Regions from separate parts of the Embleya sp. L77 genome, predicted to be linked through region 3. Evidence: riboswitches for the same ligand, from Rfam matches in the RefSeq annotation. Region 3 holds a riboswitch; each other region holds the start of a gene.
The links. Region 3 has a riboswitch for cyclic di-AMP ahead of ACZOOI_RS10375 (C40 family peptidase). Riboswitches for the same ligand answer to the same signal wherever they lie in the genome.

Region 1 (7,455 bases), on a different replicon from region 3:
TTGGCCGCGGACACCGCCGCACTCGAACACGGTTCGGGCCTCGGTCGTACCGAGAACTACTGGAGCGGCTGGTCGAGTTCGACGGCGATGGCCGAGGAGTACGCGCGGGCGAACAACGCGAGCCCCGAGGAGATCGCCGATCTCGCCGAGGACCGTCGGTCCAATGCGATGGACGTCGCGCCGCGCCGCCTCGGGCGCAAGTAGGCGGGACTCGGGTGGAACCCGCCCGCCCCGCGTCGGGTGTGAGCCCGCGCGGGACGGGCGCGGCGGGTGCGGTCCGGGGCGATGCCCCTGGTCGGGGCGGTGTCCCGGGCCGAGACCGAGTCCCGGGCCGAGACCGTGTCCCGGGCCGCGCGGGCGGCGGGAGGTCGGGTCGGGGCGTCTGGAAGACTCGGGCCTTTCCGAACCGGAAGGTGGATCATGACCGAGCCGACCGCCGCGCCGCTGCACTACGCCCCGCGTTGGAGCGACGACGCCCGAACCTCCCCCTCCGAGCTGGGTGACGAGCGCGAGATCCTGACCGGCTTCCTGGACTGGCACCGGGCGACCTTCGAGCTCAAGTGCGCGGGCCTGTCGGCGGAGCAGCTCTCCGAGCGGGCCGTCTCGCCGTCCGGGCTGTCGTTGCACGGCATGGCGCGGCACTTGGCCGGCGTCGAACGCTGGTGGTTCCACATCCAGTTCGCCGGCGACGACGTACCGATGCTCTACTACACCGACGACGACCCCGACCAGGACTTCGAGCGGCTGGACGGCGACCCGGTCGAGGCGTTCGCCCGCTGGCATGCGGAGTGCGACCGCTCCCGGGAGATCGTCGCCGCCGCGACGTCCCTGGACGACACCGGGATCCGCAAGTCCACCGGCAAACCGTTCTCGCTGCGCTGGGTCCTGGTCCACCTGATCGCCGAGTACGCCCGCCACAACGGCCACGCCGACCTCCTGCGCGAACGCCTCGACGGCGCCGCCGGCATGTGAGCACTTCCTGACGAGAGGCGGCCCAGGGCCTGAACAACGGCCCTACGGCCGACCGCCGCTGCCCGCAAGCGCACGCAGACCCGCGCCGGCGCCGCATCGCCCGTCGGTCCCGTCGACGCGCAGGTGCGGGCGGGTCCAGGGGCGGTCTTCGGCCAGGTGCGCGGCCTCGGCGGCGCGCCACAACCGCCAGAACCAGGCCACCTGGAGGCCGTCCCGGTCCAGGGTGCGGGCGGCGGCGAGGTCGGCGGGCGTGTCCACCCGGATCCGCAGCGCGGTCACCGCACCGAGTTCGCGCCGAGCCGCGCCGACCCCCTCCAGGATCAACACCGGCGCGGCCGGCACCTCGCTCCAGCCGCTGACCCGATAGCCGGCCCAGTCGTAGGTCTCGCAGCGGGTCGCCTGCCCCCGGGCGAGCGGTTCGAGCAGTTGAGCGCCCAGTCGCGGCAACCAGCCGAAGAAGTTGCCGGGCCGGGCGAAATCGTCCAGACGCACCACGGGCGCACCCCCGAGCCGTACGGCGAGCGCATCGGCGAGCGTGGTCTTGCCCGAGCCGCCGATGCCGTCCACCGCCACCAGCCGGGTGCCGCCGACCGACGGCGGCAGCGCGACGGCACACGCGGCGAGTCGAGCGGCCGTCGCGTCCCAGGGCGGATCCGGCCGTTCGATGGACACCGACGCAGCCTACCCACCGAGCCGCCCCGGACGGCGTCGCGGCCGGCCGCGACGCCGGGCGCACGTCGTCGTCCCGGCCGCCGACCGCAACACCCTGGACATCCCCGGATCCCGCACCAGTACATTTGTACTTGTACATCTGTACCACTGCGTCGTTGTACATCCGCACCACCACGTCTTCATCACTCGGAGGGAGAGGCCCGTGGCCTGGCTGTTCCTGGGACTGGCGATCTCGTGTGAGGTGATCGCGACCAGCCTGCTCAAGAGCACCGACGGGTTCACCCGGCTGTGGCCGACCGTGACGTGTCTGGCCGGATATGCGGGGGCCTTCTACCTGTTGACGCTGTCGTTGCGACAGTTGCAGGTGGGCACGGCGTACGCGATCTGGTCCGGGCTCGGGACCGTGGCGATCGCGCTGGTCGGGGCGGTGTTCCTGAACGAGCCGGTGACGCTGCTCAAGGCGTTCGGAATGGCACTGGTGATCGCGGGCGTGGTGGTGCTGAACCTGGGCGGTGCGCATTGACCGGGACCCGCGATCCCGAGGGACGGCGGCTGCGGATCCTGCGTGGTGCGTGCGAGGTGATCGCCGAGGTGGGCGTGGGCAACACCACGCATCGCCTGGTCGCGTCCCGGGCCGGCGTCCCGCTGGGGGCGACCACGTACTACTTCGCGACGCTCGACGACCTGGTCGGCGCGGCGCTCGCGCACGCGTCGGCGGAGACGGTGGCGCTGCTGGAGGAGTGGGTGCGGCGGACCCGCGATGCCGAGGACCTGCCGGGGGTGCTCACGGCGCTCACCGCCGAATACCTCGCGGACCGCCCGCGTGCGCTGGTCGAGTACGAGTTGTATCTGGCGGCGGCCCGCAGCCCGCAACTGCGCGGTTTCGCGGTGGCGTGGGTCGAGGGGGTCGGCGACTTCCTCGCCGGCCGGGTCGGGCGGCGGGCGGCGGCAGCGGCGCTGGCGGTCCTGGACGGCACGATGTTGCAGGTACTCACGCTGGGCACGGCCCTGGACGAGGAGCAACTGCGCTGGTCGCTGGACCGGGTCCTGGGGACGACCGCGCCGTAGCCGGGCGGGGGGCGCGGTGCGGTAGGGTCGGCGACAGCGAAGGGGAGTAGCCCCGCGAACCGGTCGTCGACATGCTGGAGTCCTCGGACTCCCGGTGGCCGGGCCCGTGCTCGATGCGGGCGGGCGAGACCTTCGGCCAGGTATCGACGCATCCGCGTTTCTCGCGGGTGCACCCGTCGTGCCGGGCCGAGTGGTCCTCCGGTCGCCGAGCGGCGCCTTCGTGAAGACCCGGAGGCCCGGCTCTCGCAGAAAGCCACCCGGATGCACCTCGACCCTCTGGCGATCCTGACCGCCTTCGGGCTCATCTTCCTCGCCGAACTCCCGGACAAGACGATGTTCGCATCGCTGGCCATGGGCACCCGCATGCGGCCGCTGTTCGTCTGGTTCGGCACCTCGACCGCGTTCGTCGTGCACGTCGCCATCGCCGTCGGCGCGGGCGGACTGCTGGGCCTGCTCCCCGGCTGGATCGTCAAACTCGTCTCCGCCGCGCTGTTCGGCTTCGGCGCCTTCATGCTGCTGCGCGGCGGGGCCGGCGACGACGACGAGGACACCGCGGGCAAGACCGTGACCGGTTTTTGGCCGGTCTTCTCGACCGCGTTCACGGCCGTGTTCATCAGCGAATGGGGCGACCTGACCCAGATCACCACCGCCAACCTGGCGGCCACCAACGGCACCTGGTCCACCGCGATCGGCTCGGCCGCGGCGCTGATGTCGGTCTCCGCACTGGCTCTGCTGGCGGGGCGGTTCATCGCCAAGCGGGTCCCGCTCCAGACGGTGCAGCGAATCGGCGGCGTGTGCATGCTCGGGCTGGCGATCTGGTCGGTGGTGGAGGTGTTCACGGGCTGACCTGACCTGGGCGGTCCGGGCCGGCGGAGGCGGGAGCCGCAAGGGCGGTTTTCCGCCGTGCCGGTCGGGCACCCGCGTCCCATGGTGAAAATCGGCTACACGATGATGACCGAACAGGCCGGGCCCAAGGATCTCGTCGAGCACGTGGTGCACGCGGAGCGGGTCGGGTTCGACTTCTCGGTGACCTCGGACCACTACTTCCCGTGGCTGGATGCGCAGGGCCACGCGCCCTACGCCTGGAGCGTGCTGGGCGCGGCGGCCCAGGCCACGTCGCGGATCCCGTTGATGACGTACGTGACCTGTCCGACGATGCGCTACCACCCGGCGGTGGTGGCACAGAAGGCCGCCACCGTGCAGTTGTTGTCGGACGGGCGCTTCCGGCTGGGACTCGGCTCCGGCGAGAACCTGAACGAGCACGTGATCGGCGGCGGGTGGCCGGCGGCGGACGTACGGCAGGAGATGCTCGGCGAGGCGGTGCAGATCATCCGGGCCCTGTTCGCGGGCGGCTATGTCGATCATCACGGCACACACTTCGACGTCGAGTCCGCCAAATTGTGGGACCTGCCGGATCGACCGCCGCCGATCGGCATCGCGGTCTCCGGCACCCAGAGCTGCGCACTGGCCGGGCAACTGGCCGACCTGGTCATCGCGACCGAGCCCAAGGGTGAGCTGTTGGCCGAATTCGATCGGCACGGCGGCGCGGGCAAGCCCCGGGTGGGCCAGTTGCCGGTCAGTTACGACCCCGACCGGGACGCCGCGATCGCGCGGGCGCACGAGCAGTTCCGCTGGTTCGGGGGCGGCTGGAAGGTCAACTCCGAGCTTCCGGGCACCGCCGGCTTCGCGGGCGCCACGCAGTTCGTCCGGCCGGAGGACGTGGCCGAGTCGATTCCGTGCGGCGACGACGTGGGCGCCTTCGTCGACGCGGTGCGCCCGTACGTCGAGGCCGGGTTCACCGAGGTCGCGCTCGTCCAGATCGGCGGCGACACGCAGCACGCCTTCCTGGACTGGGCTCAGGACAAGCTCTTGGCGGCGCTGCGGGAGTTGTGACGGGTTGGGGCTGCGGAGGCGGAGCGGAGCGGGGGCGCGGGGTCGGCGCCCCCGCTCCGTGGTTTCGGCTCCGGCTCGGTAGCGATGGCGTTGCGGTTGCGGTTGCGGCCCGGCGTGGTGGGGACATACGTCGGGCCCGATCGGCATGGGCGCATCGGCATCCGCACGGGTCGGCATCGCATCCATCGCTCGGATCGGCGGATCGACGGACGTGCGTGCGGGGTGGGCGGGGCACGCGGAGCCGCAGGGTGGATCGTTCGATCGCCGGCATGTCCGGCATGTCCCTCCGCTCGAACCGTCCGAAATGTGATGTAGGCCGCATGGATAAAACGGACATAAATTACTTAGCCGACTTCGCGTGGTAATTCATTTCTCGCGTCCCGGCATGAATTTCGACTATTTTCCGTGACCGGACGATCACGCCACTCTCCGAGATATCCCCTCGTCATCAGCGGTGCGCCGCGCCGAGGCCGGGTGAGATGTCGCCTTTATTCCGCCTTTACGCCGCAGGCAAAGTCGGCGTTTCGGTTGTGATCCGGCATCGCCATTGCCTACCTTTCTCGCCGATTCACCTTTCGGGTGAACCCTGTCGCCGGTACGCCGAATCCCGTCGCCGGCAGCGGGAGGTCTACATCGAAGAATCCGACGGGAGCGGGGGAACCAGGTGGATCGCCGTGGCCGGGATCGTTCCGGTGACGGCTAGGGGTGAAGTCGCGTGTTGCGCGACCGGGCTACTCCAGTCCGAATCCGACAGCTCACCTCGTAGGCGACAGGAGAGGACCCCATTTCATGCTGTCCGCAAACGCTCGCCACCGCGCCGCTCGCCCCGCCAACGTCCGCCGCTTCGTCGCGGCGGTGGGCATCGCCGGCATGGGTGTCGTGATCCCGGTCGCCACTGCCGGTACGGCTCAGGCGCAAGCCCCCTCCACCTCCGACCAGCCCACCTCCGGCACCTCCGCCGTGCTGTCGGCGGCTCCGACCGCCGCGGTCGAGAGCGCTCCGGTCCAGGCCGCGCCCGCCGCGCAGGAAACTGCCGTTCCCGCCGACAAGGCCGGCTACGTGGTCAAGGCCGGCGACACGCTGTTCGGGCTCGCCCGGGCCAACCAGGTCACCGGCGGCTGGCAGAGCCTGTACGAGCTCAACCGCGACGTGCTCCTGTCCGGCCCGGACCTGATCCAGATCGGCCAGACCCTCCGGCTGACCGGCTCGGCGCCCGTGCTGTCCAAGGCCGCTCCGGCCCAGCCGAGCATCAAGGTGCAGCCGAAGACCACCGTCACCCCCGGCAAGACCACCACCAAGCCGGCGAGCAAGCCGTCGGCCGAGGTGTCGGTCAAGCCCGCCGCCAAGGCCCCCGCCAAGCCCGCCACCGGCGGCTCGAAGGGCAACCAGGCGCCGACCGGCGGCTCGTCCACCGCGTCGAGCAGCAAGGCCGCCCAGGCCGTGGCCTTCGCCAAGGCGCAGATCGGCAAGCCGTACGTGTACGGCGCCACCGGCCCGAACGCGTACGACTGCTCGGGTCTGGTCCAGGCCGCGTACAAGTCCGCGGGCATCTCGCTGCCGCGCGTGACCAACGACCAGTTCGCCGCCGACCCGCACGTGTCGGTCGCCAACCTGCAGCCCGGCGACCTGGTGTTCTTCTACTCGGGCATCAGCCACGTCGGGATCTACATCGGCGACGGCAAGATGGTGCACGCCGCCAACCCGCGCAAGCCGGTCGAGATCGCCTCGATCAGCACCATGCCGATCGCCGGCGCCACCCGCCCGGTCTGATCACCCCGCCGACAACCGCAGCCGGCAACCCTCGGCCGCGGCCTCGGCCGCAGTAACACAACCGCACAGTGGGACGCCCTTCCGGCGCCGTGCCCCCCGACGACGGTCGGAGAGCACGGCGCCGCCCCCCGTTCCCCGAGGCACATCCCCGAACCCTCCGCCCTCGCCCCCACACCCCGCGCCAGCTACACCCACCACTCGGCGCAGCACCCCCACCAGCCCCCGGCACAGCCGCCCGCCCAGCCCCAAGCCGCAAGCCCCAATCGGCTCCAGCACCACGAGCCAAACAACGGAGCCGGGACAGTCCCGGACCCCAGCAGCCCCCAAGCATCCGACCAAGTCGCACCCTCGTCGACGCCCGGACGAACACAACGACCAACACAGTCCGTTCGCAACACCCCCCAACCACAACCCACACAAACCCAAGAGCCCCTCCCCACCGTCCCTCAAGGCAAACCCAGCCCGTCCACCACACGAAACCACTCAGCCCGAGCGGCGCATGAGGCCACTCAGCCCCGCCGGCGCTTGAGGCGAACCCAGCCCTGCCGGCGTTTGAGGCCAAATAGCCCGGCTGGCGTTTGAGGCCAAGCAGCCCGGCCGGCGCATGAGGCCAAACAGCCCCGCCGGCGCATGAGGCCAAACAGCCCCGCCGGCGCATGAGGCCAAATAGCCCGGCCGGCGCTTGAGGCCACTCAGCCCCGCCGGCGCATGAGGCCAAACAGCCCCGCCGGCGCTTGAGGCCAAGCAGCCCGGCCGGCGTTTGAGGCCACCCAGCCCCGCCGGCGCTTGAGGCGAACCAGCCCGGCCGGCGCATGAGGCCACCCAGCCCCGCCGGCGCATGAGGCGAACCAGCCCGGCCCAGTCGAGTGCTTGAGGCCAAGGCGTTCAAGTGCGGCCGGCGCTTGAGGCCACCGCCCCCGGGAGGTGCGGCAACAGTTCCGCGGCCAGCGAGAGGGCCCCCCGAAGCGCCGCATCCTGCACGAATCGCGCCCGCACCACCGTGGGCGGAAACGGCACCCCCACCCCCACCCGCACCCGAAGCGCGGCCAGCACACGCGAAGCGGAGCGCATCAGGCCGCC
Region 2 (7,455 bases), 450 kb from region 3:
ACCCGCGCGGACACCCGCCCGGACATGCGAACGGCGGGCGCTCCCCGAAGGGAACGCCCGCCGGACGGCGCGGGAGAGCGGTGGATCAGACGCTGACGCCGTGGCTGCGCAGCCACGTCATCGGGTTGACCGCGGAGCCGTAGTTCGGCGTGGTGCGGACCTCGAAGTGCAGGTGCGGGCCGGTCACGTTGCCGGTCGCGCCGGAGAGCGCGATCTTCTGGCCGGTCTGCACCTTCATCCCGGCCTTGACCGAGATCGAGGAAAGGTGCGCGTACTGGGTGTACTTGCCGTCCGCGTGCCGGATGACGACCTCGTTGCCGTACGCGCCGCCCCAGCCGGCCGACACGACGGTGCCCGAGGTGACCGCGCGCACCGTGGTGCCGGTCGAGACCGCGAAGTCCTGGCCGGTGTGGCTGCCGCTGGACCAGCGCGAGCCGCCGGCGCCGAAGCTCGACGTGAGCGTGGCGCCCGAGACCGGGGCGACGTAGGCGCCGGAGGCTTTCTCGGTGCTCGCGGAGGGCTTGGCGTCGCTCTTGGCGGCCTCGGTCTTGACCGAGGTCTTCGGCGCGGCCGGCTTGGTCTCCGCCTTCGGCGCGGCCTTGGGGGTCTCCGGCTTCTGCACCTCGACCTTGGGCGCGGCGGCCTCGGTCTTGGTGGTGGTCGGCGCGGCCTTGCCGTCGACCGTGAGCTTTTGGCCCGGGAAGATCAGGTCCGGGTTCTCGCCGACCACGCTCTTGTTGGCCTCGTACAGCTTCGGCCAACCGCCGGGCACGTGCGCGGCGCCGGCGATCTTCGAGAGCGTGTCGCCGGCGACCACGACGTAGGACGACGTGGCGGCGGAGTCCGACTTGGCGACCGGCTCGGTCTTCGGGGTCTCGGTCTTGGGAGCCTCGGCCTTGGGGGCCTCGGACTTGACCTCGATCTTGGGCGCGGCGACCGTCTTCTTCGGGGTCTCGGCCTTGGGAGTCTCGGTCTTGGGCGCCGTCTTCGGCGCGGTCTTGCCGGCCGAGGAGCCGGTGTCGACGTCGGGGGTGGCGCCGCCGCGGGTCAGGCCGGCCTTGACCGAGCACACCGGCCAGGCACCGGGGCCCTGGCTCTTGAGCACCTTCTCGGCTATCGCGATCTGCTGGCCCTTGGTCGCCTTGTCGGCGCGCGGGGCGTACTGCTGACCGCCGAACTCGTTCCAGGTGCTCTGGGTGAACTGCAGGCCACCGTAGAAGCCGTTGCCGGTGTTGATCTGCCAGTTGCCCGTGCTCTCGCACTGGGCGACCTTGTCCCAGGTGCTCACGGAGGCGGCCTGGGCCGTGCCCGCGCCGATGATCGGCATGGCGACGCCGACTCCGGCGACACCCGCCGCGGCGATCAGACGCGTGGTCCTACTGGTGCTGCGACGGCGATGACGCCCGGTTCCGGACAGCATGGCTGGATCCTCTCCCACGCCTACGAGGTGAGCTGTCGGATTCGGGCCGGAGATCGATAGCCCGGCCACATCCCGAAGGACGTGGCTTCACCCCAAGCCGTTCGCGGCGTCCGATCGTTTCGATCGGGGCCGTTCGCGGCGGTTCACCTGTGGTTCCCCCGCTCCTGTCGTGTGGTGCTCGTCAGCCTCCCGAACGGCCGGCGACAGGATTCGGCGTACCGGCGATCGGGGTCCGTGTGGGATACGGACGGATCGAACGCTAAGCAGGCCCGGACGTAGATCACAAGTCCGTGTCGGATAGACGTCGAATATCCGATTTGCGGATGAGCGCAATGTAGATGATCCCTTACGGAAAGGACCGTAGTTGGCGTTCCGTGGTGGATGCGTTGGAAATGCGTGACAGGGGCGCCCGGTTGCCGTGCATGCGGATCGTCCGGAAACGATTACCTACGCCCCGCTTGTCACATCGGCATCGCGCGTAGCGTCGCGCGGAGGGTGCCCATGCCCACCCGGACGGGCGTCCGCACTCGTGGCCGGCGTGAGCTACCCCACAAAACAACAAGCCGCATGTCCGATTCATCCCGGGCGACTTCATGCCCGCCGACCCCGGCCCGAGCGACCTCGTTCCGCCGCGCCGACGGCCGACGACCCACCGGCGCGGCGTCCCACACTCCGCCGTCTCAGCCGCGCAGCGCCCGCCAGCCGGCCCATGCGCTCTGCACCATGTCCGACGTGCCATGCCGGGCCTTCCAGCCCAACTCGGTGGTGATCAGGTCGGCGCTCGCGACCACCCTGGCCGGGTCGCCCGCGCGCCGTGGCTGGTACTCCGGTGCAAGGTCGCGCAAACCGGTGACCTCGGCGATGAGTTCCACCATCTCGCGCACCGACGTGCCATTGCCGCGACCCACGTTCAGCACCAGGCGCGCGTCCGGATCGGCCGCCAGTCGACGGGTGGCGGCCACGTGCGCCTCGGCCAGATCCACCACATGGATGAAGTCGCGCACGCACGTGCCGTCCGGCGTGTCGTAGTCGTCCCCGAAGATCACCGGCGCCTGATTGGCCGTCAACTTCTCCAGCACCATCGGCACGAGGTTGAACACGCCCTTGTCCGCGAGCTCGGGCGCGCCCGAGCCCGCGACGTTGAAGTAGCGCAGCGAGGCGTACGAGATCCCGTGTGCGCGCGCCGTGGCCTTGATCATCCACTCGCCGACGAGCTTGCTCTCGCCGTACGGGTTGATCGGCAGGCACGGGGTGTCCTCGGTGACGAGGTCCACGTCGGGCATGCCGTACACGGCGGCGCTGGAGGAGAACACGATGCGGGTGACGTCGGCCGCGACCATGGCCGCCAGCAGGGTGCGCAGACCCTCGACGTTCTCCTCGTAGTAGAAGAGGGGGCGCGCGACCGATTCGGGCACCTGCTTGCGGCCCGCGGTGTGCACCACGCCGGCCACGGCGTGCGCCCGGAAGACCTCGTCGAGCAGCGCCCGATCCAGCACCGAGCCGACCACCAGCGGCACCCCCTCGGGAACCCGCTCGCGCGAGCCCGAGGACAGGTCGTCGACCACGACCACGTCCTCACCGGCCGCGAGCAGCGCCCGCACGACATGCGTCCCGATGTACCCGGCACCGCCGGTGACAAGCCACTTCATGGGACGACCCTATCCGCCATCCCGGGCTCGCGGCGCAGGCACGGCGACCGGTCCGACGCACGGCGGGAAGCCCGCCATGCGGTTGAAGGACTGGACCCCGGGCCTGTTCCGCTCCCGGCTGCCGGAGTCCACCCGCCGGGAGACGCCGGCGGCCGGCCCGGACACGACGAAGGCGGCGTCGGATGCTTCGACTTCGACGACGCCGCCCTCGTCCGTCACGGCACTGGACCCCCTGGCCCGTGGGTCCCGCGGTGCCCGCTCAGCCGTTGTTCGCCCCGGGGGGGACGCGGACGGGGAGCTCCCACGGCGGGGTGCCCAGCTGCCGGCACGTGTGCTTGTTCGCGTACCTCGGGCAGGCCCCGCTGGTCTTCTGCAACTGGTGGGAGCGGTAGGTCAGCGAACCGATGCTCGAGTCGTCGACCGGTATGACGTCGTCGGCGACCGAGGAGGCCGCGGTACCGAACAGCAGCACCATCGCGGACAGCGCGCCGATTGTGGTCGCCATGCCGGGGGTGGTGCGCCAGCGCGCGCCGACGTGCTTGGGGTAGGCGTCCGCGACCGGGTCGGCGCGGTGTACGACGTACCGGTTCCACAGCGCGCGCAGCCGTTGCGAGGACAGGTGCCCGGCCACACCGAGCAGGAGCAGCATCACGTACGCGAGTTCGATCGAGGTGCGCGGGTAGAGCTGCACTGCCTGGTCCTGGAACATGTGCGAGGCGAACCAGAACCGCATCAGCCACGAGCTGGCCAGGCACGCCACCAGCGCGAGGACCAGCGAGCGCCGCATGCCGAGTGCGAGCGCGACCGCGAGGCCCACCAGCAGGATCAGCATGAACACGCCGACGCCGCCGAGTTCGCCGGGCGGTGGCCACGTGCCGACCTCGCCGGGCGAGTCACCGCGCCACATCAGGAAGTAGGCGGGGTCGACTGCGGTGTCGAAGTAGAAGTAGTCGTCCTTCTCGCCGCCGCTCTTGAGGAGCAGGTCCTTGAGGTACAGGCCGCTGATGATCAGGAACGGGACGATGGTCGCGATCACGAAGATCATCGCGGCCTTGAAGCCGCGTCGCCAGGGCAACACGAGCAGGCAGGTCACCAGCACGCCGGCGGCCGACCAGAGGAACCAGCCGGAGTAGGCGATCATCATCACGCCCAACATCACGCCGAAGGCCACCCCGGTGGTCACCCGATCGCGCTTCGTCATCCGCGGTGATCTGCGCAGTATCTGGATGAACTTCGCGATCACCGGCACGAATACGACCAAAATGATCGTGGTGTAGGGCTTGACCGGCTCATACAGCGGGATCGAGCTGGTGACGCCGATGGCCAAGGCCCACAGCGGCTGGAACCACAGGCGCCAGGCGAGGTAGGCGGCCGGACCGATCATCGCCATGATCACGATCTGCAGGTCCTGGAGCGAGTACGAGGTGTTGCCGTGCCGGAACACCTTCGCCCACAGCGCCAGCAATTCCGGGAACAGCGGCGGGTACACGCCGGAAATCGACTCGCCCCGGTTGATCGCCCCCGCCCAGTTCGCCAGGGTGCCCACGTCACCGTCGACGCCGTTGATCGGCCACGGCGTGCCGCGCAGGCCGATCGTGGTGCCACCGGCGACGAAGCCGGTGGCGAGTCCCGCCACCACGGCGCACGAGATCCGGGCGAACAACGCCTGCAGGGCCGGGCCGAACCGCCGATAGGCGATCACCAGCGCCGCGATCACCAGCAGGGCGATCAGGGTCATCCGTAACTGCAGCGTGGCCAGGCCGCTGACCTGACCGATCCGGTCGATCGGGTCGACCCGGATGTTGCGAGCCCACACCGCGAACACCAGTGCGGTGAGCACCGCCACAGCGCCTTCCGCACAGACCAACAGCGGGCACCGCCACCAGGGAGCCGGCGACGAAGCCGCCGTCTCCGGCAGGGTTTTCGGCGGTGGTGAGGACGTGGGAAGGTCGGGCGACGGGGCGCGCTCCACCTGGTATCTCCTTTCACATGGGCCGGGCAAGGACCTGCCGGTCGACCTGCGGGCGATCGCACGCGGATGGACCGGCAGGACAGGAACGGAGACGTTGGCAGCCCCGTTGCGGGGTCGCGCGGACGGGACGTCCTGGATGCCGGCGTCAGGCGCCGCAGAAACCGAGCGAGTCGGTGAAGTCCTTGTACATCGCGTACTGCGGGCGCAGGCCCGAGCCGGTCGCCTCGTCGAAGGACGGCGCCTCGGCGTCCCGGGCCGACAGCACGGGTTCGTTCGTTTGCCAGTCGATCGCCGACCGGGGATCGAGGGGATGCGCCGTGTGCTTGCGCTCCGGGGCGTACCCCGTCGATGCTGAGCGGGCGGCTATCCATGCGAACTACGATGGTCCGGGTTGGGGCCAGGCCCTCGCCTCGGCCCGCGTTCAGCACCAGGTGCGCGTCCGGGTCGGCGCCGAGCCGGCGGGTGGCGGCCACGTGCGCCTCGGTCAGGTCCACCACATGGATGAAGTCGCGCACGCACGTGCCGTCCGGCGTGTCGTAGTCGTCCCCGAGGATCACCGGCGCCTGATTGGCCGTCAACTTCTCCGGCACCATCGGCACGAGGTTGAACACGCCCTTGTCCGCGAGCTCGGGCGCGCCCGAGCCCGCGACGTTGAAGTAGCGCAGCGAGGCGTACGAGATCCCGTGTGCGCGCGCCGTGGCCTTGATCATTCACTCGCCGACGAGCTTGCTCTCGCCGTACGGGTTGATCGGCAGGCACGGGGTGTCCTCGGTGACGAGGTCGACGGCGGGCATGCCGTACACGGCGTGCGCCCGGAACGCCTCGTCGAGCAGCGCCGGATCCAGCACGGATCCGACGATCAGCGGCACCGCCCTCCGGGTGCCGCTCCCGGGCGCCCGTGGAGAAGTCGTCGACGACGACCACATCCTCACCGGCCGCGAGCAGCGCCCGCACGACATGCGTCCCGATGTACCCGGCACCGCCGGTGACAAGCCGCATCATGGGACGACCCTATCCAGTCCGGCGCCCGCCCGGGTGGCGTCCCTTCGTCCCGGTCCGGTTCCGGGCGCGCTTCGCCGAACGACGATGCGCCCGGAACCGGAAGCCGACTAGAACAGGTTGTCGAATTCGTTCCAGTTCAGGTTCGGCTGTCCGCTGATGATGCCGTTCTCCACTCGTTCGCCGAAGCTGGGTGCTCCGGTGCCGTAGTAGGTGAACAGTCGGCCGTTCGACGTCTTGCCGACGATGTCCGCGACACCGTCGCGGTTCACGTCGCCCGCGCCGACCAGTTGGCTGAACATGTCCCAACCGGTGCCCATGGTCACGCCGTTGCCGAACGAGGCGCCGCCGAAGCCCTTGTAGAAGCGCAGCAGACCACCCGGGGTGCGGCCGAGGATGTCCACCTTGCCGTCCCGGTCCAGGTCACCGGAGACCACCATCTGGTTGAACATGTTCCAGCCGGTACCGACGAGCTGACGCTCGCCGAACGCGCCGGGGCCGGTGCCCGGGTAGAAGAACAGGTCACCCGAGGGCGTGCGGCCGAGGAGGTCGGGCCGACGGTCGCCGTTGAGATCGCCGGGGGTCAGGATCGTGTCGAACATGTTCCAGCCGTTGCCGACGTTCGACTTCGTACCCAGGTAGCCGTTGCCGACGCCCGCGTAGTAGTAGAGGTCGCCTGCGGCGGTCAGGCCCAGGACGTCGGCCTGGCTGTCTCCGTTGAGGTCACCGGGCTGGTACATCTTGGTGAACATGTTCCAGCCGCTGCCCGCGTTGACGTTCGGGTACAGGCCGTACTTGCCGTAGTTGGTCACGGTCCACAGCTCGCCGTCGGAGGTGCGCCCGTACAGGTCCGGCAGGCCGTCCCCGTCGAGGTCGGGCTTGCCCAGGGGGCGGGTGCCGAGCTGCTGGTTGATCACGTCGGTGAAGTCGCTCACCTTGGTCGAGACACTGTAGGTCCCGGGCGTGACGCAACCCTTGACGCCCCACGACACTATGCCGACCACACGACCTGCGACCACGAGCGGACCACCCGAGTCGCCGTTGCACGGGGTGACGGTGCCGGTGCCGTCACCGGCACAGATCATCCCCGCCGAGGTCTGCTCGCCGGGCAGCGCGGTGCAGCCGTCGGGACCGAGCAGCGGAATGGTCGCCTGGCGCAGCTTGCCGTCCGCGGGCTGGCCGGACTGGCTGCGTCCCCACCCGAAGACCTGCGCCTGGGTGCCGGCCGCGTACAGCGCGGAGTCGGCCGGGCCGGCGATCGGCAACACCGGGTACGGCACGGGCGCCGGCAGGGTCAGCACCGCGACGTCGTTCGCCAGCAGGTTCGGGTCGTAGTTCGGGTGCCGCCACTGCTCGGTGGGGTGGACCACTCGGTCCACCTGCACCTCGAGATCGACGCCACCGAAGACAACCAC
Region 3 (7,455 bases):
CCGAAGGCTTCGGCGACACCGTCGACTTCGACCACATCAAGCGGCACTACTACGTCACGCACGACCGGATCAATCCGACCGGCATCGTGCCCAAGGGGCCGGACCCGGCGCTGTGGCACACGCCGCACGGGCGCGGCTGAGCGAGCACGACACGGAGCGGGGGTGGGCCGACGGCCCACCCCCGCTCCGTGCGTCGCCCGGCGGCTACTTGGTCAGGTCCACGGTCGGCGGCCCCGGGTCCTCCGGGCGCTCGTCCTCGACCACCGGGGCGGGCACGACGCGGTCCTCGGCCTCGCCCACCCGGTCGGCTTCGACCACCGGGTCGGCGACGACGCCGTCCTCGGCCTCGACCGCCGCAACCGCGTACGGCTCGTCCCCGGCCGCACCCGGCGCACCCGGGTGGGTTTCGTCTTCGCCCCCGCCCGACGCGCCCGGACGGGGCTGGTCCTCGCCCGCCGCACCGCCGCCCGGGTACGACTCGACCACGGCCTCCCCCGCCGCATAGGGCGCGGTCGGCGCGAACGTGGTCGCGGACGCCGACCGACCCGTCGCCGCCGGCGCGGGTCCACGCAACGGCAACATCGCCCACAGCGCTCCCGCGAGGCCGGCCACGCCCACGCCGATCGCCGCGGTGGCCAGTGTCCACTCGGGGCGCACCGTCAGCGTGCCGGACGCGCGCAGCAGGTAGGCGATCGCGATGCCGGCGAAGACTGTGCCCGCGATCAGCGCCATCGGGTCGAAGCGGTACCTGTTCAGCCTCATCGGGAATCGCCCTCCATTCGGGTCACGGTCGTCCGCCGGGTCGTTCGGGTGTCGATCGACGCGCTCATCGCGGTTCCCGCCCGTCGTCCCCGTCCAGCACCTCGACCTCGCCGACGCCGACCTTCAGGTCGAGCGTGATCGTGCCGCGGCCGGGCCCGACCTGCGGGGCGGTGGTCTCGACGCGCTCCGGCCGGTAGCCGTCGTCCCGGCCGGTCGGCGTGCGCACCTGACCGAGGTCGACGCCGCCCTTGAACACCACCGTGACGTCGTCCGGCACCCAGACCTGGATCTGTCCGGCGCCGATCCGGGCCTTCACCGTCGCGCTGCCGCCCGGCCCGAGGTCGAGCCGGCGCAGGTCGATGTCCATCGCGCCCATGCCCAGGTGGTACGAGGCCGGCAGCGCGGCGACCGTGGTGGGCCGGTAGGTGCGCTCGCCCGACGGACCGGTCAACGGCACGCTGATCGCGGTGATCGCGGCCAGCATCGCGGTGAGGGCGAGCGCGGGCAGGATCAGCAACCGCGCCCGGCCGAACCAGCTGCCCGCGAGCAGACCCAGGCCCACGATGCCGAGCAGGATCGCAAGCGCGACGGTGAACGTCACGTCCACGGCGCCGGTGTGGTCGAGCACCCACAGCAGACCGCCCGCCATCGTGGCCACCGACAGCGTGGCCAGGGACACGTACGAGCGCGGACGCCTGGACCGCTGCGGCGCCGGCGGCGGCACGGGCCGGTCCTCGCCCCCGGGCGCCGCCGCACCGGCACCCGGCACCTGCCACCACATCGGCGGCCCGGGCACCGTCGCGCCGTCCGGCCGGACGTCCGCCTGGGCCGGTGCCGCCGCCATCGCCGCAGCTCCGGCCGCGCCGACGGCGGCCTGCTGCTTCTTCTTCGTGTCGGACCACACCATGAACAGCACCACGGCGGTGATCATCAACAACGGGACGGACCGGCCGAAGCCCGAGTCCAGGTAGGTGAAGAACAAGGCGACCCCCATGACGGCGACCACGGTGGCTGCCGATGCCCCGTAGTCGAACTTCCCGGAGAGGATTCGACGCAGCATCGGCTGCTCCTCCCCGCGGGCCGGGATCAACAGCCAGCCCAGGCTGTACACCAGTACGCCCACCCCGCCGAAGAGCGAGAGCACCGCGAACACGATGCGGAAGATCACGGGGTCGAGGCCGAAGTGTTCGCCGAGGCCGCCGCACACGCCCGAGACCATCCGGTCCTCGGTGCTGCGCAGCAGTGGGGGGCGAATCGTCGTCGTGGGCGCCGCGGACGACCCCGCAGGGCCGCCCGGGGCGCCGCCGGCCCGGTCGCCGGCCGAGATACCGGGTTTCATGTCGTCGTTCATGGGTCCATCGTGGCGCCCGCGGAGCCCGCTTCCCATCGGGCTCCGCCCTGGCGCACCCCTGGTTCGACCCTGAGGACGAATCAGGGTCGGGCCCTGATGCGTACGCGCTTGCGGGCGTGTGACGATCGGTCGTGTGACCGCCGTCTACCCCCCGCCCGCCGCGCCCGTCCGGCCCGCGCCACCGATTCCCCGGCTCCGCCGCGCCTCCTCCCACCGGCTCGCCGGCGGCGTCGCGCGCGGCCTGGCCGAGCACCTCGGCGTCGAGGTGCTGCTGCTGCGGATCGCCTTCGTCGCGCTGGCCTTCTTCGCGGGAATGGGGATCGCGCTCTACGCGGCGTTCTGGGTGTTCGTACCGCAGGGCGGCGCGGCTCCCGCGCCGGCCGTGCGCGAACGCGGGCGGGAACGGCACCAGGCGCTCGCGATGATCATCGTGCTGATCGCGGCGACCATGCTCACCGGCGTGGGCGCGACCACGAGCGGGACCAAGGTCGGCGACTGGATCTGGCCGCTGCTGGTGGCCGGTCCCGGTGTGATCCTGCTGTGGCGTCAGGCCGACGAGTCGCAGCGCAACCGGTGGTTCTCGCTCGACGGCCGCAGCCGGGTGGCCGGCGCGCTGCGCACCGTCGTCGGCGCCCTGCTGGTACTGGCCGGCCTGGTGTTCTTCTCGTTCGGCCGGGGCGGCATCGGCGACGCGCTGGCGGCGATGCGCGGGGCCGGGCTGCTCCTGGTCGGCCTGCTGGTCATCTTCGGCCCGTATCTGCTCCGGCAGACCCGCGAACTGGGCGTCGAGCGCCGGGCCCGGATCCGGGCCCAGGAGCGGGCCGAGGTGGCCGCGCACGTGCACGACTCGGTGCTGCACACGCTGACCCTGATCCAGCGCCACGTCGAGGACCCGCGCGAGGTGGCCCGGTTGGCCCGCGCCCAGGAGCGCGAGCTGCGCGCGTGGTTGTACCGCCCCGACGGCGAGGAGCCGGATCGCACCTTCGCCGCCGCCCTGCGCTCGACCGCAGCCGAGGTCGAGGACGCGCACGGGGTGTCGATCGAGGTGGTGTGCGTGGGCGATTGCCCGGTGGACGACAAGCTGGCCGCGCTGGTGGCCGCCGCCCGCGAGGCGATGGTCAACGCGGCGAAGTACGCGGGCGGAGCGGCGATCGCGGTGTTCGGCGAGGCCGACGAGGACACGGTCACGGTCTTCGTCCGCGACCGCGGACCCGGTTTCGACCCGGAGACGGTGCCCGCCGACCGGCTGGGTGTGCGAGAGTCCGTGATCGGGCGCATGCGCCGCAACGGGGGCGCCGCGCACATCCGCAGCGAACCCGGTGAGGGCACCGAGGTCGAGCTGGAGATGCGCCGCGCCGACGCCGGCCGGGCCGCTGTGGGAAGGACGAACACGTGAACGCCACCGAGAGCAGCACGGAGCATCCCGAGGGGACGGCCGCCCGTACCCGGGTGGTCCTGGTCGACGACCACCGGATGTTCCGGACCGGCGTGCGCGCCGAGATCGGCGAGGCGGTCGAGGTGGTCGGCGAGGCCGACGACGTCGCGAGCGCGGTGGCGGTGGTCACCGAGACCCGCCCCGAGGTGGTGCTCCTGGACGTGCACCTGCCCGGTGGCGGCGGGGTCGAGGTGCTGCGCCAGTGCGCGTCGCTGATCCCGGCCGTGCGCTTCCTCGCGTTGTCGGTGTCGGACGCCGCCGAGGACGTGATCGGGGTGATCCGCGGCGGGGCCCGGGGCTACGTGACCAAGTCGATCACCGGCGACGAGCTGATCCGGGCGATCGGCCGGGTCGGCGAGGGCGACGCGGTGTTCTCGCCGCGCCTGGCGGGCTTCGTGCTGGACGCGTTCGCGGCCACCGATGTGCCGCCGATCGACGAGGATCTGGATCGACTCACCCAGCGCGAGCGTGAGGTGCTGCGGCTGATCGCACGCGGCTACGCGTACAAGGAGATCGCCCGGCGCCTGGTCATCTCGGTCAAGACCGTGGAGACCCATGTGTCCGCCGTACTGCGCAAGTTGCAGTTGTCCAACCGGCACGAGCTGACCCGCTGGGCGACCGACCGGCGACTGGTCTGACCCCGGTCGCGCGCAGGGCACGCAGGCAGAGCACGCAACGACGACAGCGCCCTCCTCCGGAACGGGTCCGGAAGAGGGCGCTGTCGAGGTCTCCAGGCGCGACCGATGGATTTAACCGGGTCGAACGGCCGCGTAGAACGGCATCGAGCCCACCGGTGCGTAGGTCACGTTCTTGCCCGGCCGCGGGGCGTGCACGATCTGCCCGCCGCCGACGTAGATGCCCACGTGTGAGTTGTCCGGGTAGTAGAACACCAGGTCGCCCGGCTGGAGCGCGTCCTTGGAGATCCGCGGGCCGTCGTTGACCTGGGTCCAGGTGGTGCGGGTCAGCTTGACGTTCGCGGCCTTCCACGACGCCATGGTCAGGCCCGAGCAGTCGTAGGAGTCGGGGCCCACGGCCCGAGGCGAGTACGGCTTGCCGATCTGGGCCTTCGCGAACGCGACCGCGGCCGCGGCCCGGCCGGACACGGGGACGTTGGTCGCCGGCGGCGGTGTGTCCGGCTTGTCCCGCGAACTGCGGTCGTTGCCGGCCCGCGTCGGGTCCGTGTTGCCCGTGTCGCCCGTGTTGCCCGTGTTGCCGATGTGCTCGTCGGAGTCGAGCACTTCCTTCTTCTGCTGCTCGGTAAGGGTGTTCAGCAGCCGCTGGGCCTCGGCGAGCTTGGCCTGGATCTCGGTCTTGTTCTTGTTCAGCTCGGTCCGCAGCTTCTCCAGCTCGGCGAGCTGCGAGGAGGCCTCGGTGCGGTCCTGCTGGAGAACCCGGGCCTGCGCCGCGATCTGCTTCAGCTTGGCGGCCTGCTGACCGTCGAGCTGGGACATCATCTGCGACTTCTGCAGGAAGCCCTCGGGGTCGCCGCTGAGCGCGAGCGACAACGACGGCGGCAGGCCGCCGCTGCGGTACTGATTCGCCGCCAGGACACCGATCTGGTCACGCAGAGCGTTCAGAGCGGCTTGTTCCTCGGTGATCCGGGCCTGCGTCTGGTTCGCGGTGCCCTGCTGCTTGGTGATCTGCTCCTCGACGCCGTTGGCGGCGTCGGTGGCCTTGATCACGTCACGGTGCAGCTGGTTGACGCGTTCCTTGGTCTGCTGGAACGACTGCGCGGGGTCCGCGCTCGCGGTGCCGGCAAAGGTCATCACGCCGGTCATCGTCGCGGCGGCCGTGACCACGGTCGCTGCGGTACGCACGGCGGTGCGCGGCTTGGGCTTGCGGTGCTGCCCGGGTCGACGTTGGGACGCCACTGGTGGCGAGTCTCCTTCCTCGGCCGCCTACCGGGTTAGCTGACGGGTTCGGGCGGAAGAAGGCGCCCTACGGTGCCGAGGCACCGATTCACCCCAGGGACTGCGAGGGTCCCCGGTTCCGGCTTCGCATCACAATGACCGCGGTCACCCACTGTCACCGAAATACGTCCCCGAATTCGGCGGAGGCGATCGTGTCGACCGGGTGGCCGACGTCGAGCCGATCGCCTGTCGCAGAACACTAGTCACAGAAGTATCACGATCATCACCACCAACCTTCGCATTGCCAAATCTTTACCAATATCGCCGTTTCCTTTTCCGTGTATCACGGGATAGGCGTCCGAATTCCCGAAAGTCGGTCTTGTTCCGATTTGATGACCATTGATCGCGTATAACCCGTCGGAGAGCAAGCGACCCGCGCCGGCTAGGCTGCCGGGCAACAATCGCGGCGTCCCGGTGCCGCGCGACGGTCGACGAGGAGTTGTACGACGTGGACGTTCTGCGGCAGATCCTGCTGGTCCTGCACATCGTGGGCATCGCGTCCCTGCTCGGTGGCTTCCTCACCCAGACATCCGCGCTGCGCACCGGCGACGGGCGGATCGTGCCCGCGATGACGCACGGCGCGCTGACCATGCTGGTCACCGGCCTGGCCCTGGTCGGCGTGGTCCAGGCGGGTCTGGACAAGGACGTGGACAACGCCAAGATCGGCACCAAGCTGGTCATTCTGCTGGCCATCCTGCTGCTGGTCTGGGGCAACCGCGCCGCGGACCGGGTGTCCTCCAAAGTGCTCGGCGCGATCGGCCTGCTGACCGTGGCGAACATCGCCATCGCGGTCATGTGGACCTGAGACCCCGCCGACTCCGCCCACCGTCGGCACGAGCCGACCCGCCGAGGCGAGCGACCGCAGGTGGGTGGTCCGAGCGACCGCCGCACCCGACACACACGACGGCGCCCTCCACGCGGAACGAATCCGCGGGAGGGCGCCGTTGAGGTTTTCGGGCGGCCGGTGGATTTACCCGGGTCGAATCGCCGCGTAGAACGGCATCGAGTCGAGCGGCGCCTCGGTCACGGTCTTGCCGGGACGCGGGGCGTGGATGATCTTGCCGCCGCCGATGTAGAGGCCCACGTGCCGGTTGTCCGAGTAGAAGAACACCAGGTCGCCCGGCTGGAGCGAGCCCTTGGCGATCCGTGGACCGTCGTTGACCTGGGTCCAGGTGGTGCGGGTCAACCTGACGCCTGCGGCCTTCCACGACGCCTGGGTCAGCCCCGAGCAGTCGTAGGAGCTGGGCCCCTCGGCGCCCGACACGTACGCCTTGCCGATCTGGGCCCGCGCGAACGCGATCGCGGCCGCGGCCCGGCCGGACGCGGGGACGTTGGTCGCCGGCGGCGTGTCCTCCTTGTCCCGCGAGCTGCGGTCGTTGCCGCGCGTGGTGTCGCCCTCGTGCTCGTCCGAGTCGAGGACTTCCTTCTTCTGCTGCTCGGTGAGCGTGTTCAGCAGCCGCTGAGCCTCGGCGAGCTTGGCCTGGATCTCGGTCTTGTTCTTGTTCAGCTCGGTCCGCAGCTTCTCCAGCTCGGCCAGCTGCGAGGAGGCCTCGGTGCGGTCCTGCTGGAGAACCCGGGCCTGCGCCGCGATCTGCTTCAGCTTGGCGGCCTGCTGACCGTCGAGCTGGGACATCATCTGCGACTTCTGCAGGTAACCCTCGGGGTCGCCGCTGAGCGCCAGTGACAACGACGGCGGCAGGCCGCCGCTGCGGTACTGGTTCGCCGCCAGGACACCGATCTGGTCACGCAGAGCGTTCAGCGCGACCTGTTCCTCGGTGACGCGAGCCTGCGTCTGGTTCGCGGTGACCTGCTTCTTTTCCAGCTGATCTTCGACGCCGTTGGCGACGTCGGTGACCTTGACCACGTCACTGTGCAGCTGGTTGACCTGCTGCTTGACCTGCTCGAAGGATGCGGCGGGGTCCGCGCTCGCGGTGCCGGCAAAGGTCATCACGCCGGTCATCGTCGCGGCGGCCGTCACTACGGTCGCTGCGGTACGC

Region 1: it holds a riboswitch for cyclic di-AMP, as region 3 does, so the genes downstream of both, ACZOOI_RS38915 (C40 family peptidase) here and ACZOOI_RS10375 (C40 family peptidase) in region 3, are expected to answer to the same signal.
Region 2: it holds a riboswitch for cyclic di-AMP, as region 3 does, so the genes downstream of both, ACZOOI_RS12515 (transglycosylase family protein) here and ACZOOI_RS10375 (C40 family peptidase) in region 3, are expected to answer to the same signal.

The regions. Positions count from the first base shown of each region.
Region 1 is NZ_CM145710.1:2,063,340-2,070,794, reverse strand. It holds gene ACZOOI_RS38950 (DUF6571 family protein) at 1-204, shown strand, start outside; gene ACZOOI_RS38945 (DinB family protein) at 421-972, shown strand; gene ACZOOI_RS38940 (uridine kinase family protein) at 1,015-1,644, opposite strand; gene ACZOOI_RS38935 (DMT family transporter) at 1,847-2,167, shown strand; gene ACZOOI_RS38930 (TetR/AcrR family transcriptional regulator) at 2,164-2,712, shown strand; gene ACZOOI_RS38925 (TMEM165/GDT1 family protein) at 2,974-3,558, shown strand; gene ACZOOI_RS38920 (LLM class F420-dependent oxidoreductase) at 3,640-4,605, shown strand; cyclic di-AMP (ydaO/yuaA leader) riboswitch at 5,230-5,388, shown strand; gene ACZOOI_RS38915 (C40 family peptidase) at 5,395-6,375, shown strand; gene ACZOOI_RS38910 (ROK family protein) at 7,261-7,455, opposite strand, start outside.
Region 2 is NZ_CM145709.1:2,973,110-2,980,564, reverse strand. It holds gene ACZOOI_RS12515 (transglycosylase family protein) at 86-1,420, opposite strand; cyclic di-AMP (ydaO/yuaA leader) riboswitch at 1,423-1,607, opposite strand; gene galE (UDP-glucose 4-epimerase GalE) at 2,101-3,069, opposite strand; gene ACZOOI_RS12505 (hypothetical protein) at 3,329-4,915, opposite strand; partial or broken gene ACZOOI_RS12500 (NAD-dependent epimerase/dehydratase family protein) at 5,437-6,043, opposite strand; gene ACZOOI_RS12495 (trypsin-like serine protease) at 6,151-7,455, opposite strand, start outside.
Region 3 is NZ_CM145709.1:2,523,732-2,531,186, forward strand. It holds gene ACZOOI_RS10350 (glutathione S-transferase family protein) at 1-140, shown strand, start outside; gene ACZOOI_RS10355 (hypothetical protein) at 205-762, opposite strand; gene ACZOOI_RS10360 (PspC domain-containing protein) at 827-2,113, opposite strand; gene ACZOOI_RS10365 (ATP-binding protein) at 2,247-3,509, shown strand; gene ACZOOI_RS10370 (LuxR C-terminal-related transcriptional regulator) at 3,506-4,186, shown strand; gene ACZOOI_RS10375 (C40 family peptidase) at 4,298-5,419, opposite strand; cyclic di-AMP (ydaO/yuaA leader) riboswitch at 5,429-5,558, opposite strand; gene ACZOOI_RS10380 (hypothetical protein) at 5,907-6,263, shown strand; gene ACZOOI_RS10385 (C40 family peptidase) at 6,429-7,455, opposite strand, start outside.